Regions from separate parts of the Variovorax atrisoli genome, predicted to be linked through region 2. Evidence: riboswitches for the same ligand, from Rfam matches in the RefSeq annotation. Region 2 holds a riboswitch; the other holds the start of a gene.
What was found. Region 2 has a riboswitch for glycine ahead of FHY06_RS10800 (D-amino acid dehydrogenase). Riboswitches for the same ligand answer to the same signal wherever they lie in the genome.
Positions count from the first base shown of each region.

Region 1: linked by a shared signal. The riboswitch ahead of gcvT (glycine cleavage system aminomethyltransferase GcvT) and the one ahead of FHY06_RS10800 (D-amino acid dehydrogenase) in region 2 are both predicted to bind glycine.

Region 1 is NZ_JACIBG010000001.1:1,406,801-1,413,357, reverse strand. Features, by position in the region: gene gcvP (aminomethyl-transferring glycine dehydrogenase) at 1-2,194, opposite strand, end outside; gene gcvH (glycine cleavage system protein GcvH) at 2,363-2,734, opposite strand; gene gcvT (glycine cleavage system aminomethyltransferase GcvT) at 2,787-3,959, opposite strand; glycine riboswitch at 4,005-4,114, opposite strand; glycine riboswitch at 4,135-4,215, opposite strand; gene FHY06_RS06685 (YkvA family protein) at 4,270-4,680, opposite strand; gene FHY06_RS06680 (hypothetical protein) at 4,714-5,262, opposite strand; gene FHY06_RS06675 (L,D-transpeptidase Cds6 family protein) at 5,365-5,859, opposite strand; gene FHY06_RS06670 (MFS transporter) at 5,941-6,557, opposite strand, start outside.
Region 2 is NZ_JACIBG010000002.1:851,106-857,662, forward strand. Features, by position in the region: gene rfbC (dTDP-4-dehydrorhamnose 3,5-epimerase) at 18-566, opposite strand; gene rfbA (glucose-1-phosphate thymidylyltransferase RfbA) at 563-1,459, opposite strand; gene rfbD (dTDP-4-dehydrorhamnose reductase) at 1,480-2,370, opposite strand; gene rfbB (dTDP-glucose 4,6-dehydratase) at 2,367-3,437, opposite strand; glycine riboswitch at 3,554-3,652, shown strand; glycine riboswitch at 3,656-3,761, shown strand; gene FHY06_RS10800 (D-amino acid dehydrogenase) at 3,853-5,160, shown strand; gene FHY06_RS10805 (RtcB family protein) at 5,180-6,557, opposite strand, start outside.

The sequences.
Region 1 (6,557 bases), on a different contig from region 2:
AGACGGGGCCGACGCCGGGACCGCCGCCGCCGTGCGGGATGCAGAAGGTCTTGTGCAGGTTCAGGTGGCTCACGTCGCCGCCGAACTCGCCCGGCGCGGCCACGCCGACCAGCGCGTTCATGTTGGCGCCGTCCACGTACACGCGGCCGCCGTGCGCATGCACCAGCTCGCACAGCTCCTTCACGCGGGTCTCGAACACGCCGTGGGTGCTGGGGTAGGTGATCATCACCGCGGCCAGGTTGGCGCTGTGCTTCTCGCAGGCGCGCTTGAGGTCGTCGATGTCGACGTTGCCCTGCGCGTCGCAGGCCGTCACCACCACCTGCAGGCCGACCATCTGTGCGCTGGCCGGGTTGGTGCCGTGCGCGGAAGACGGAATCAGGCAGATGTTGCGGTGGCCCTGGCCCTGGGCCTCATGGAAGGACTTGATGGCCAGCAGGCCCGCGTACTCGCCCTGCGAGCCCGCGTTGGGCTGCAGGCTGATGCCCGCGTAGCCCGTGGCCTCGCACAGCCAGGCGCGCAGCTGGGCGTCGAGCTGGGCATAGCCCTGCAGCTGGTCGGGCGGTGCGAAGGGGTGGATGTTGGCGAACTCGGGCCAGGTGATGGGGATCATCTCGCTGGTCGCGTTGAGCTTCATGGTGCAGCTGCCCAGCGGGATCATGCTGCGGTCGAGCGCGAGGTCCTTGTCCGACAGGCTGCGGATGTAGCGCAGCATCGCCGTCTCGCTCTTGTGGGTGTTGAACACCGGGTGCGTGAGGAATGCGCTGGTGCGGCGCAGGTCTTCGGGGATCAGCGGCGTGGTGTTGCCGGCGAGTTCGTCGAAGCGCGGCGCCTGCGTGCCGGCGGGCGCGAACAGGGCCCACAGCATTTCGACGTCGGCGCGCGTGCTGGTCTCGTCCAGCGAGATGCCCAGGTGCTGCTGCAGGCGTTGGCGCAGGTTGACGCCTGCTGCCTGCGCGCGCTCGATGATCGCCTGCGTGTCTTCGCCGGTGCGGATGGTCAGCGAGTCGAACGCGGTGGCATTCACCGGCTCGCGGCCCATCTGCGCGAGGCCCTTGGCCAGCACGGCGGTGAGCGCAGCCACGCGCTGCGCGATGCGTGTGAGGCCGTCGGGCCCGTGGTACACGGCGTACATGCTGGCCACCACGGCCGGCAGCACCTGCGCGGTACAGATGTTGGAGGTGGCCTTCTCGCGGCGGATGTGCTGCTCGCGCGTCTGCAGCGCGAGGCGGTAGGCCGGCTGGCCGTGCGTGTCGACGCTCACGCCCACCAGGCGGCCCGGCAGCGAGCGCTTGAACTCGTCGCGGCAGGCCAGGTAGGCGGCGTGCGGGCCGCCGTTGCACAGCGGCATGCCGAAGCGTTGCGTGGTGCCGCAGACGATGTCGGCACCCCATTCGCCCGGAGGCGCGAGCAGCGTCAGCGCCAGCAGGTCGGCCGCGACGATGAAGGCCGCGTCGCACTGGTGCGCATGGCCCGCGAGCGGACGCAGGTCGTGCACGTGGCCGGTAGTGGCAGGGTACTGCGCGAGCACGCCGAAGAAGGCACCGCTCACCATCAGGTGCGGCAGCGTTTCCGACACGGTGCTCACCTTGACCTCGATGCCCAGCGGCGCGGCACGGGTCTTGATGACCTCGATGGTCTGCGGATGGCAGTCGCCCGAGACCAGGAACACGTTGCTCTTGCTTTTCACGCTGCGCTTGGCGAGCGTCATGGCCTCGGCGGCGGCGGTGGCCTCGTCGAGCATCGAGGCGTTGGCGATGGCCATGCCCGTGAGGTCGCACACCATCGTCTGGAAGTTGAGCAGGGCTTCCATGCGGCCCTGCGAGATCTCGGCCTGGTAGGGCGTGTAGGCGGTGTACCAGGCGGGGTTCTCGAGGATGTTGCGCAGGATCACGCCCGGCGTGTGGTTGCCGTAGTAGCCCTGGCCGATGAAGTTGCGCAGCACCTTGTTCTTCGACGCCATCGCCTTCAGCTCGGCCAGCGCGTCGGCTTCGGTCACCGGCGCGGGCAGGCGCATCGGCCTGGCACGGCGGATGGCGGCGGGCACAATGCCGTCGATCAGCTCCGCGCGCGTTTCCGACCCGATCGCCGGCAGCATGCGTGCCTCGTCCGCCGCATCGATGCCGATGTGGCGGGCAATGAATTCTTCGGCGTTCTCGAGTTCTTGCAGGGTGGGGAGGGCAGCGGGCTTCGACATGGCAGGGCTGGTGATAAGAGCTTGGGGCGGGGGAGCGGGGTCAGAACGCGGAAGTCGCGAAGGTTTTGCAGAGGTCGCGGAAGGAGAACCAGGAGTTGATTCGGTTTCTTCTGCGACTTCTGCCTGGTTCTTGTATTCCTTCTGCGTCCGGCTGTCCGATTTCTGGGATCAGGACTCGGCAGCGAACTTGTCGTACGAGGCCGCGTCCAGAAGCGCGTCGAGCTGCGAGGGGTCGCTCAGCTTGACCTTGAAGAACCAGCCGGCGGCCAGCGGGTCGCTGTTGGCGAGAGAGGGGTCGGCGCGCAGCGCTTCGTTCACTTCGGTGATCTCGCCCGAGACGGGCATGAACACGTCGGCGGCGGCCTTCACCGATTCGACGACACCGGCGACTTCGCCCTGGGCGAAGGTCTTGCCGATCTCGGGTAGGTCGACGAACACCACGTCGCCCAGCGCGTCCTGCGCATGCACGGTGATGCCGACGGTGGCCGCGTCGCCTTCGGCCGACACCCATTCGTGGTCCTTGGTGTACTTGATGCTCATGGTGGAAAAACTCCTCGTGGAAAAAATGTTTCGGGGTGCAGAGCCTAGCCGTTCAGCCGCGGTAGTAGCGGGTGGGCACGAAGGGCATGGTCGACACTTCCATCGGCACCGGCTTGCCGCGCACGATGGCCTGCACGCGCGTGCCGGGTTCGGCGAACGCGGTGGCCACGTAGCCCATGGCGATGCAGCGGTCGGCCGTGGGGCCGAGCAGGCCGCTGGTGACGAGGCCGATGTCCTGGCCTTCGAAAGACTGCAGCACCGTGCCGTCGCGCACCGGAATGCGCTCCAGCGCCACGAGGCCCACGCGCTTGCGCTTCAGCGTGTCGTGGCCGGTGCGGCCGGCCGCGCCGGCAGTGGCCGTGGCGAGCTGCGCAAGCACCCTGGCCGCGCCCGGAAAACCGCCTTCGCGCGCACCGCCCGCCCGGCGCACCTTCTGCATCGCCCAGTTGAGCGAGGCCTCGACGGGCGTGGTGGTGGTGTCGATGTCGTTGCCGTAGAGGCACAGGCCCGCTTCGAGCCGCAGCGAATTGCGCGCGCCCAGGCCGATGGGCTTGACCTCGGGCTGGGCCAGCAGCAGGCGGGCGAGGCGTTCGGCGTCGGATGCGGCCACCGAGATCTCGAAGCCGTCTTCGCCGGTGTAGCCGCTGCGGGTGACGAAGGCCGCAATGCCGCCGATCTGCACAGCGCCGCCCGTCATGAACACGAAGCGCTCGACGCCGGGCGACAACCGCGCCAGCGTGGCCGCGGCCTGCGGGCCCTGCAGCGCGAGCAGGGCATGGTCGGGCAGGGGGCGCACCTCGCAGCGCGAGCCGATCTTCTGCTGGATGTGGGCGATGTCGGCCACCTTGCAGGCGCCGTTGACGATCACGAAGATCGAGCCGTTGCCCTCGTTGAAGAACATCAGGTCGTCGAGGATGCCGCCCTCGTCGTTCAGCAGCAGGCCGTAGCGCTGCTTGCCGGCGGGCAGGTCGATCGCGTCGACGGGCATCAGGGTCTCGAACGCGGCCGCGGCGTCGGCGCCGACCAGGCGCAGCTGGCCCATGTGTGAGATGTCGAACAGACCGGCCGCGTCGCGCGTGTGCTTGTGCTCGGCCATCAGGCCGGCGGGGTACTGGACCGGCATCGAATAGCCGGCGAAGGGCACCATGCGTGCGCCCAGCTCCAGGTGGAGGTCGTACAGCGGCGTCTTGAGAAGTTCGGTAGCGGATGCGGGGGAAGCGGCCACGGGGCACTCCAAAGGGGCAGTCGAAATCCATGACGCAAGCCATGGGCCACCCCTGCTGTCCGCTTTACCTGAGAGATTCGCCCCACGATCGGGGTTTGCTCCTTCGGTGGGCCGCTGCCTGTGTTTGGCGGCGGCCTCTCTCCAGCAAGGAAACACCGGTTTTCACCGGCGCCTCGTCAGTCCTTTTGCCTGAGCGTTCGGGGGAAACTTCCCCCTGCGCCTTCGGCGGCCCCGGCATGCGGGGCTCTCTCCTGACCCCGGGGAGTGTAGTGGATCGCGCGGCACGGCCGGCGATCCGGGCTTTTTGCGATCAGCGCGCCCACAGGTACCAGGCCCCGGCGGCGACCGCGATCCACACCGCCACGACCAGCGCGGCGCCCCAGCGGCTGGTCGGCCTGGCGCCGGCACGCTGGATCCAGGCATCGGCCTGCAAACGGCATTCGGCGAGGACGGACGCCGGAATCAGCCTGATCGTGAGCCAGATCAGCCCCGGCAGCAGCAGCACGTCGTCGACGTAGCCCAGCACCGGCACGAAGTCGGGGATCAGGTCGATCGGGCTCAGGGCATAGGCCACCACGAACACGCCCAGCGCCTTGGCATACCAGGGCGTGGCGGCGTGCCGGCAGGCGAACCAGAGCGTGACGCCGTCGCGCTTGAGGCGCCTGGCCCAGTTGAGAAGGCGCTCGGACAGCGCGGGTGTGGGACGCGAGGAAAGATTCACCCGGCGATGGTGTCACAGGCCCGGCCGGGGTCTTCAGTGAATCACTTCGGCCGGCGGCAGCAGCCGGTCGATGCGCTCGCGCAGCGATTCGGCGCGCTCCACGCCGGCGGTCTTCTCGATCTCGGTGAGCATCAGCGCGGCTATGGTCAGCATCGCCTCGCGGTCGCGCGCCTCGCGCAGGGCGTCGCGCATCTGCAGTGCGAACTTAGGGTCGCGGCGCACGAACATGCGCTCGCAGATGTCGAACAGGAACATGCGCGTGGTCGCCAGCGAGCGCTTGCCGTCGAAGGTGTCGGCGGCGGTGGCGACCTGGATCGGCTCGACGGCCGGGATGGGCGAGGGCGCGGGCTGTGCGGGAGGCTCGGCCGGTGCGGCTGCAGCCTTGGGGCCCTGCAGGTAGCCCTTGTCGATCAGCGCCTGGATCGTCCGCTCGGCTTCATCGCGATTGGGGAAGAGGGGACTGAAGTCGGTCAGGGAGCGCCGGCCGTCGGCCATCAGCAGCAGGGCGCGTTCGCGCTGGGTGAGCGTGCGCTGTCCGCCCTGGAGTTCGTTGCGCGCCTTGTCGGTCTTGGTGGGAAACATGGCAGCCACAGCCTTGGGGAAACGAAGGCTGCAGCATGGTTGCAAGCGGTGACACCTTCGTGAACCGTTTGGCTTACAGGGCCATTGGTCCGGGCGCCTGCATCATCCGCCCGCGCCCTCCTTGCGGATGAGCCAGCGGCCCCCGACGCGCTGAAGCTCCAGCGTCTTGCGGCTCTTCTCGCGCAGCTTGTCGGCGCTGTAGGTCTGCTGGAAGCTGGCGGTGGCCGCCTGTCCCTTGAGGCTGATGACGAGGCTGTCGATCTCCACGCTGATGGCGGCCTTCTCCTCGATGCGGGCGCGGCGGTCGGCCTCCCATGCCTTGCGGTCCTGGCCGCGCGGCGGGGTGAAGTCGGGCGCGTAGGCGGCAAGGTAGCGAGTCACGTCGCGTGCGGACCATGCCGCGGCCCAGGCGCGCACTGCAGACTCGACTTCACGGATGCCTGCTGCGGGATCGGCCGGCGCGGCGGCGGCTGCCGGCGTCGTCGGCGCTATTGGCGCTACCGGCGCTCCTGGCGCTACCGCCGTCGTCGGCCCGGCGCCGAAGGCAGCCGGAGCCAGCAGCGTGCTCCCCAATACGCAGCTCAGGAATCGATTCATGGCGCAGTGTCCCTCCTCGTCGTTTCGCCGGCCCTTCGGCCCTGCGCCCGATTCTGGCAGCGAACATGCGCCGGGCCGCTTTCAGGCGGCGGCTCCCTCGGCGTCGACAGGCATCGTCTGCATGGTGCGATTGCGCAGCCGCAGCGCGAGCACCGCCGCCACGCACAGCAGGCAGAGCACGGCGGTCAGCGTCACGCCGAGGCCGCGCGCGTCCGACAGCATGCCGAAGAGCGGCGAGACCAGCCCGCCCACCGACAGCGCCAGCCCCAGCGCGATGCCGCTGGCGGTGGCCGGGTTGCGCGGAAGGTAGTCCTGCGCGAGCGTCACCTGCGCCGCGAAGGGCAGGAACATGCACAGGCCGAAGAGCCCGGTGCAGGCCAGCGCCCAGCCGGCGCTCGGTGCGAGCACGATGCCCGCGAGCGAGGGCAGCGCGAAGAGGTAGCCCGCGCGGATCGTGCCCATGCGCCCGATGCGGTCGCCGAGCCACCCACCGAGCAGCGTGCCGACCGCGCCCGCCGCAGTGAACGCGGTGAGCGCCGCCGCGCCCTGGAAGGCCGAGCCGTGCAGGTCGCGCGTGATGCGCAGCGACAGCATCGACATCACCGTGACGTATGGGATCGACCAGCCCACGATGGTCGCCACCAGCAGCCCGAAGGCGCGCCAGTCGTTGTGCGGCCTCATCAGATGGTCGCCGGCCT
Region 2 (6,557 bases):
ATTTGGCGGAAACGGCTTCACGAATACACTTGCGCCTCGACGAGTTCCGCCCCTATCTCATCTTTTGGCGAGAGCGTCGGCACGGCACCGATCTCCGGCCAAGCGATGCCGATAGACGCGTCATCCCAACGGATGCAACGTTCGTGTGCCTGTGCATAGTAGTCTGTGGTCTTGTAGAGGAAGTCGGCAGTTTCGCTCAGCACCAGAAAACCATGTGCGAAACCTGCAGGCACCCATAACTGCTTGTGATTGGCACCAGTCAGTTCGACACCGACCCATTGACCGAATGTCTTAGACGATCGGCGGATGTCCACAGCAACGTCGAAGACAGCGCCGCTGACCACGCGCACGAGCTTGCCCTGAGCCTGCTCGATCTGATAATGGAGTCCGCGCAGAACGCCCTTGGTCGAGCGCGAATGGTTGTCCTGCACAAATTCGACGTGCTGGCCAACAGCCTCGTCGAACGCGTTCTGGTTGAAGCTTTCAAAAAAGAAACCGCGCGCATCACCGAACACCCTGGGCTCGATCACGAGCACTTCAGGAATTGCAGTCGGCGTTGCCTTCATGACCGCACCTCGTCGCTCAGCAAACGCTTCAGGTATTTGCCGTAGCCACTCTTCTCCAGCGGCGCGGCGAGCCTCTCGAGCTGAGCGTTGTCGATGAACCCATTGCGCCAAGCAATTTCTTCCGGGCACGCAATCTTCAATCCCTGCCGATGCTCCAGTGTCGCGATGAACTGCCCGGCTTCCAGCAGGCTGTCGTGCGTGCCCGTGTCCAGCCACGCATAGCCGCGTTGCATGATCTGCACGTTCAGCTGATCGAGATCCAGATACGCCTGATTCACCGCGGTGATCTCCAACTCGCCACGCGCGCTCGGCTCCACCGCCTTCGCGATGTCCACCACTTGGTTGTCATAGAAGTAGAGGCCGGTCACCGCATAGCTGCTCTTTGGCTTGAGCGGCTTCTCTTCGATGCTGCTGGCCTTGCCCTTGCCGTCGAACGCGACCACACCATAGCGCTCGGGGTCGTGCACGTGATATGCGAACACGGTGGCCCCGGAAGTCTTCGCGTCCGCATCGGCCAGCAGGTTCACGAAGTCGTGCCCGTAATAGATGTTGTCGCCCAGCACCAGCGCGCTCGGCGAATTGCCGACGAACTTGTCGCCGATGATGAAGGCCTGCGCGAGACCATCCGGACTGGGCTGCACCGCATACTGCAGGTTGATGCCCCACTGGCTGCCGTCCCCAAGCAACTGCTGGAAGCGAGGCGTGTCCTGCGGCGTGCTGATGATCAGGATGTCGCGCATGCCACCCAGCATGAGCGTGCTGAGTGGGTAGTAGATCATCGGTTTGTCGTACACCGGCAGCAGCTGCTTGCTGATCGCCAGGGTCGCGGGATGCAGGCGCGTGCCCGAACCGCCGGCCAGGATGATGCCCTTGCGTTGCGTCGTCTTGGTCATGCTCTTTCTTCTCGTGGGATTCAAAGGATCTCGCGCAGCATGCGCGCAACGCCTTCCTGCCATGGCGGCAGGCGCAGGCCGAAGGTGGTCTGCAGCTTGCTGGTGTCGAGGCGCGAGTTGTGCGGGCGCTTCGCCGGGGTCGGGAAGGCGCTGGTCGGCACGGCCTCGACGGCGTCGGGCCCGGCCTTGAGTTCGACGCCTGCCTGCTGCGCCATTTCGAGCACGAAGCGCGCGTAGCCGTACCACGTCGTCTCGCCGCCGGCGATCGCGTGATAGAGGCCGACCTTGGAGGGATCCTGCAGCGTCGCCCTGATGGCGTGCGCCGTCACGTCGGCAAGCAGTTCCGCGCCTGTGGGGGCACCGAACTGGTCGTCGATGACGGTCAGCTTGTCGCGCTCCTTGGCCAGCCGCAGCATGGTCTTGGCGAAGTTGCCGCCGCGCGCGGCATACACCCAGCTGGTGCGGAAGATCAGGTGCCTGGCGCAGTGCCGGGCCACCAGTTGCTCGCCCTCGAGCTTGGTGCTGCCGTAGACGCTGAGCGGGCCGGTCGCATCGCCTTCCTTCCACGGCGTGGTGCCGCTGCCGTCGAAGACGTAGTCGGTCGAATAATGGACCATCAGCGCGCCGATCTTCTGCGCCGCTTCGGCCACGACGCCGGGCGACGTGGCGTTGAGCTTGCGCGCGAACTCGGGTTCGCTCTCGGCCTTGTCGACGGCGGTGTGCGCCGCTGCATTGACGATCACGTCGGGGCGCACCTTGAGCACCGTGTCGGCGAGTTCCTCGGGCCGGCTGAAGTCCGCGTGGAAATCGGTGCTGTCGAAGTCGAGCGCGACCAGTTCACCCAGCGGCGCCAGGCTGCGCTGCAGTTCCCAGCCGACCTGTCCGCCCTTGCCCAGCAGCAGCAGCTTCATGCCGCGGCCTTCGCGTCGTACTGCTTCTCGACCCACTCGCGGTACGCGCCGCTTTGCACGTTGCGCACCCATTCGCTGTTCGCGAGGTACCACTCGACGGTCTTGCGGATGCCGGTGTCGAAGGTTTCGGCGGGCTTCCAGCCGAGTTCGCGCTCGAGCTTGCGCGCGTCGATGGCGTAGCGGCGGTCGTGGCCGGGGCGGTCGGTGACGTAGGTGATCTGTTCCTTGTACGGCTTGCCGTCGGCGCGGGGGCGCAGTTCGTCGAGCAGGGCGCACACGGTGTTGACGATCTCGATGTTCGGCTTCTCGTTCCAGCCGCCCACGTTGTAGGTCTCGCCGAGCTTGCCGGCCTCGAGCACGCGGCGGATGGCGCTGCAGTGGTCCTTCACGTAGAGCCAGTCGCGCACCTGCATGCCGTCGCCATACACGGGCAGGTTCTTGCCGGCCAGCGCGTTGACGATCATCAGCGGGATCAGCTTCTCGGGAAAGTGGAACGGGCCGTAGTTGTTCGAGCAGTTGGTGGTCAGCACCGGCAGGCCGTAGGTGTGGTGCCAGGCGCGCACGAGGTGGTCGCTGGCGGCCTTGCTAGCCGAGTAGGGGCTGTTGGGCTCGTACTTGTTCTCTTCGGTGAAGGCCGGGTCGGTCTTGGAGAGCGACCCGTACACCTCGTCGGTCGAGACGTGCAGGAAGCGGAAGGCCGATTTCTGGTCGGCCGGCAGCGCGCTCCAGAAGCTACGCACCGATTCGAGCAGTCGGAAGGTGCCGAGCACGTTGGTCTGCACGAAGTCCTCGGGGCCGTGGATCGAGCGGTCGACGTGCGACTCGGCGGCGAAGTTCACCACGGCGCGGGGCTTGTGCTCTGCCAGCAGGCGGTCGACCAGGGCGCTGTCGCCGATGTCGCCCTGCACGAAGATGTGCCTGGGATTGCCCTTGAGCGATGCGAGGGTCTCGAGGTTGCCAGCGTAGGTCAGCTTGTCGAGATTGACGACGGGCTCGTCGCTGTTCGCGATCCAGTCGAGTACGAAATTGGCGCCAATGAAGCCAGCGCCGCCGGTAACCAGGATCATGAAGTCCCCTGCAGTGATGTGGAACGATCGCCCTGCGGCAAATCAACGGGCGATTATCCCATTCGCCCAAGGGCGAGAATTCAGAGGTTGGCGCCCGTGCAGGCTCCGCCTACAATCGCCCCACTGCAGGAGAGCGGGCCACCCCGGTGGCCCTACCGAAGGCGCAAACTCCCATAAACGCTCAGGTCGGCCTCGCAAGGGCCTGTACTGCACCAACTGAAACGCCGTCTGGAGAGCCGCCACGCCATGTGGCGCACCGAAGGAGCAAACCCTCTGCGGGCGCAGCGGGTGAATCTCTCAGGTACCGAGGACAGGGGGAGCGGCAACTTGGACTGCGGTCGCCTGGTTGCCTTGCTATTCATTCGATAGCAATCAATGCCCGCCGTTCAAGCGCAGCACCTCAAAGGTACTTGAAATGCGCGTGATCGTCCTCGGCGCCGGCCTGCTCGGCGTGACTTCGGCTTACTACCTCCAGCAACTCGGCCACGAAGTGACCGTGATCGATCGGCAGGCCACCCCGGCCGCCGAAACCAGCTTCGCCAATGGCGGGCAGATCTCCGTCAGCCATGCCGAGCCCTGGGCCAACCCCAGCGCGCCGCTCAAGGTGCTGCAATGGCTGGGCAAGGAAGACGCCCCGCTGCTCTTCCGCATGCGTGCCGACATGCGCCAGTGGCTCTGGGGCCTGCAGTTCCTGCGCGAATGCACGCCGGCGCGCACCCGCCACAACATCGAGCAGATCGTTCGTCTCGGCACATACAGCCGCTCGATGTTGCAACAGTTGCGCCGCGACACCGGCCTCAACTACGACCAGCGCACCCAAGGCATCCTCCACTTCTACACGACGCAGAAGGAGTTCGACGGCGCCCTCGAGCCCGCCGAGCAGATGCGTGCCCTGGGATGCGAGCGCCGGGTCATCTCGGCCGACGAGGCCCTGAAGATCGAGCCCGCCCTCGCCCACATCCGCCCCAAGCTGGCCGGCGCCACCTACACGGCCGAGGACGAGTCCGGCGACGCCAACCGCTTCGCGCGCGAACTCGTCGCGCTGGCCGCCGCCGCGGGCGTGAGGTTCCTGATGAGCCACACCGTGACAGCGTTGCGCGAGGCCGGCGGCAGCATCGACCACGTCGAGGCCACCGACAGCGAAGGCCGCTTCCAGCGAATCCGCGGCGACGCCTTCGTCCTGGCGATGGGCTCGCTGAGCCCGCTGTACACAGCGCCGCTGGGCATCCGGCTGCCGATCTACCCGGCCAAGGGCTATTCGGTGACCCTGCCTGTCAAGGACGCCTTCAAGGCCCACCAGGTCTCGCTGACCGATGACGAATTCAAGCTCGTGTTCTCGCGCTACACCTCCGCATCGGGCGACCGCCTGCGCATCGCCGGCACGGCCGAGCTCAACGGCTACGACCGCGACCTGAACCGCGTGCGCTGCGAAGCCATCGTGCGCCGCGTCGAGGAGCTCTTCCCCGGCGCCGGCGACACCACCCAGGCCCAGTTCTGGACGGGCCTGCGCCCGGCCACGCCGAGCAACGTCCCGCTGATCGGCAAGACGAAGCTGCCGAACCTGTTCCTCAACACCGGCCACGGCACCCTGGGGTGGACGCACGCCTGCGGCTCGGGCAAGTCGATCGCGCGGATCGTGAGCGGGCTGGCGCCGGAGGTGGATTTCGCGTTCACGGGGATGCCGGCGCCCAGTCCCCGCGTTCCTCAGCCCGCTCTGGGCTGACGAGCCGGCAGGCCATGGATCACGCCTTGAAGGTGATCCAGGGCCTGAGCCGCACCGCGCAGCGGATCAGCCCGGCGCGTTCCTGCGCGTCGATCACCTCGCCGATAGGCTTGTAGGCCTGCGGCGCCTCTTCGATCCGGCGCTCCTCGCGCAAGGTCACGCATTGCCAGCTGGCCTGTTGGTCGGCAGTCGCGGGCCGCATCGCGCGCACCTGCTGCCGACGCATCCGCCGACCGGCGCCATGGCTGCACGACCAGAGCCAGTCCTCATGCCCGAGCCCGGAAGCCAGATACGAGTAGTCGCCCATCGAGCCCGGAATAAGCGCCAGGTCGCCTGCATTCGCCGGCGTCGCTCCCTTGCGGTGGATGTTCATGCCGCGTTCCCGCAGCACGACGTTGTGCGGCACGTCCACCACCAGCTTCGACGACGAGGCACCGAGCAGTTCAGCGAAATCCTTCCGCACCAGTTCGGCCAGCACGACACGGTTGGCCCATGCATAGCGTGCCGCCACGCCCATGGCCTCCAGGTATTCGTCGGCCAGCGGCCCCGCCAGACCGTAGAGACCGCTCTTCGGATGGCGCAGGCCGCCGGGCCACTCGGCGCGGGCGCGATCCATCCATCGCCCACCCACATGAAATCCGATGTCGCGCGAGCCGCTGTGGATCATCACGACCACATCTCCCGTCTTCAGGCCCGCACGGTAGGCCTCATGGCGGTCCAGGACATGGTCGACCACCTGCAGCTCCACGAAATGGTTGCCGCTTCCCGGTGTGCCGAGGCAGGGGTCACGGAACAGCTCGTGGCGGCCGCCGATGTAGGCCTCGGGTGCATGCCGGGCACTGCCGCCGAAGCTCGCGAGGCCGATGCAGGCATCGAGCTCGGCCTGCATCCGGTCGCGTTCGCACGAAGACCATAGCCCGCCGCTGCGCACCGCCTCCAGGAAGGCCGCGGGGCCCACGTCGAACAGCGCCCTGAACGCCGTCGTGTGCACCGGCACGTCGCGACCGTTGTCGAGCAGGCTGCGCGTGAGCCTCTCGACCAGCCGCGTCCTGTGCGGAGCCACCTGGTCGAGCGTGAGCCCGGTGGTCAGCAGGCGCATGCCACAGTTGATGTCGGTACCCACTGCTGCGGGAATGACGAAGTCGGGGTCGGTCGCGACGACGCTGCCGACGGGCGCGACGGAGCCCGGGTGGAAATCGGGCGTCGCGCAGGCCTTGCACACGCCTTTCTCGCCGTCGGGCGAGCGCACGCTGGCGAATGCCAGCAACTGGTTCACCGCCTTTTCTTCCAGTGGAAGACTGGGCGGCAGGAGCACCGTGGCCTGCGAGGCCTCATGGTGCAGGTGATACACGCCATCACGGTAGTCGACGGCGATGCCGGCGCGCGAGAAGGCACGC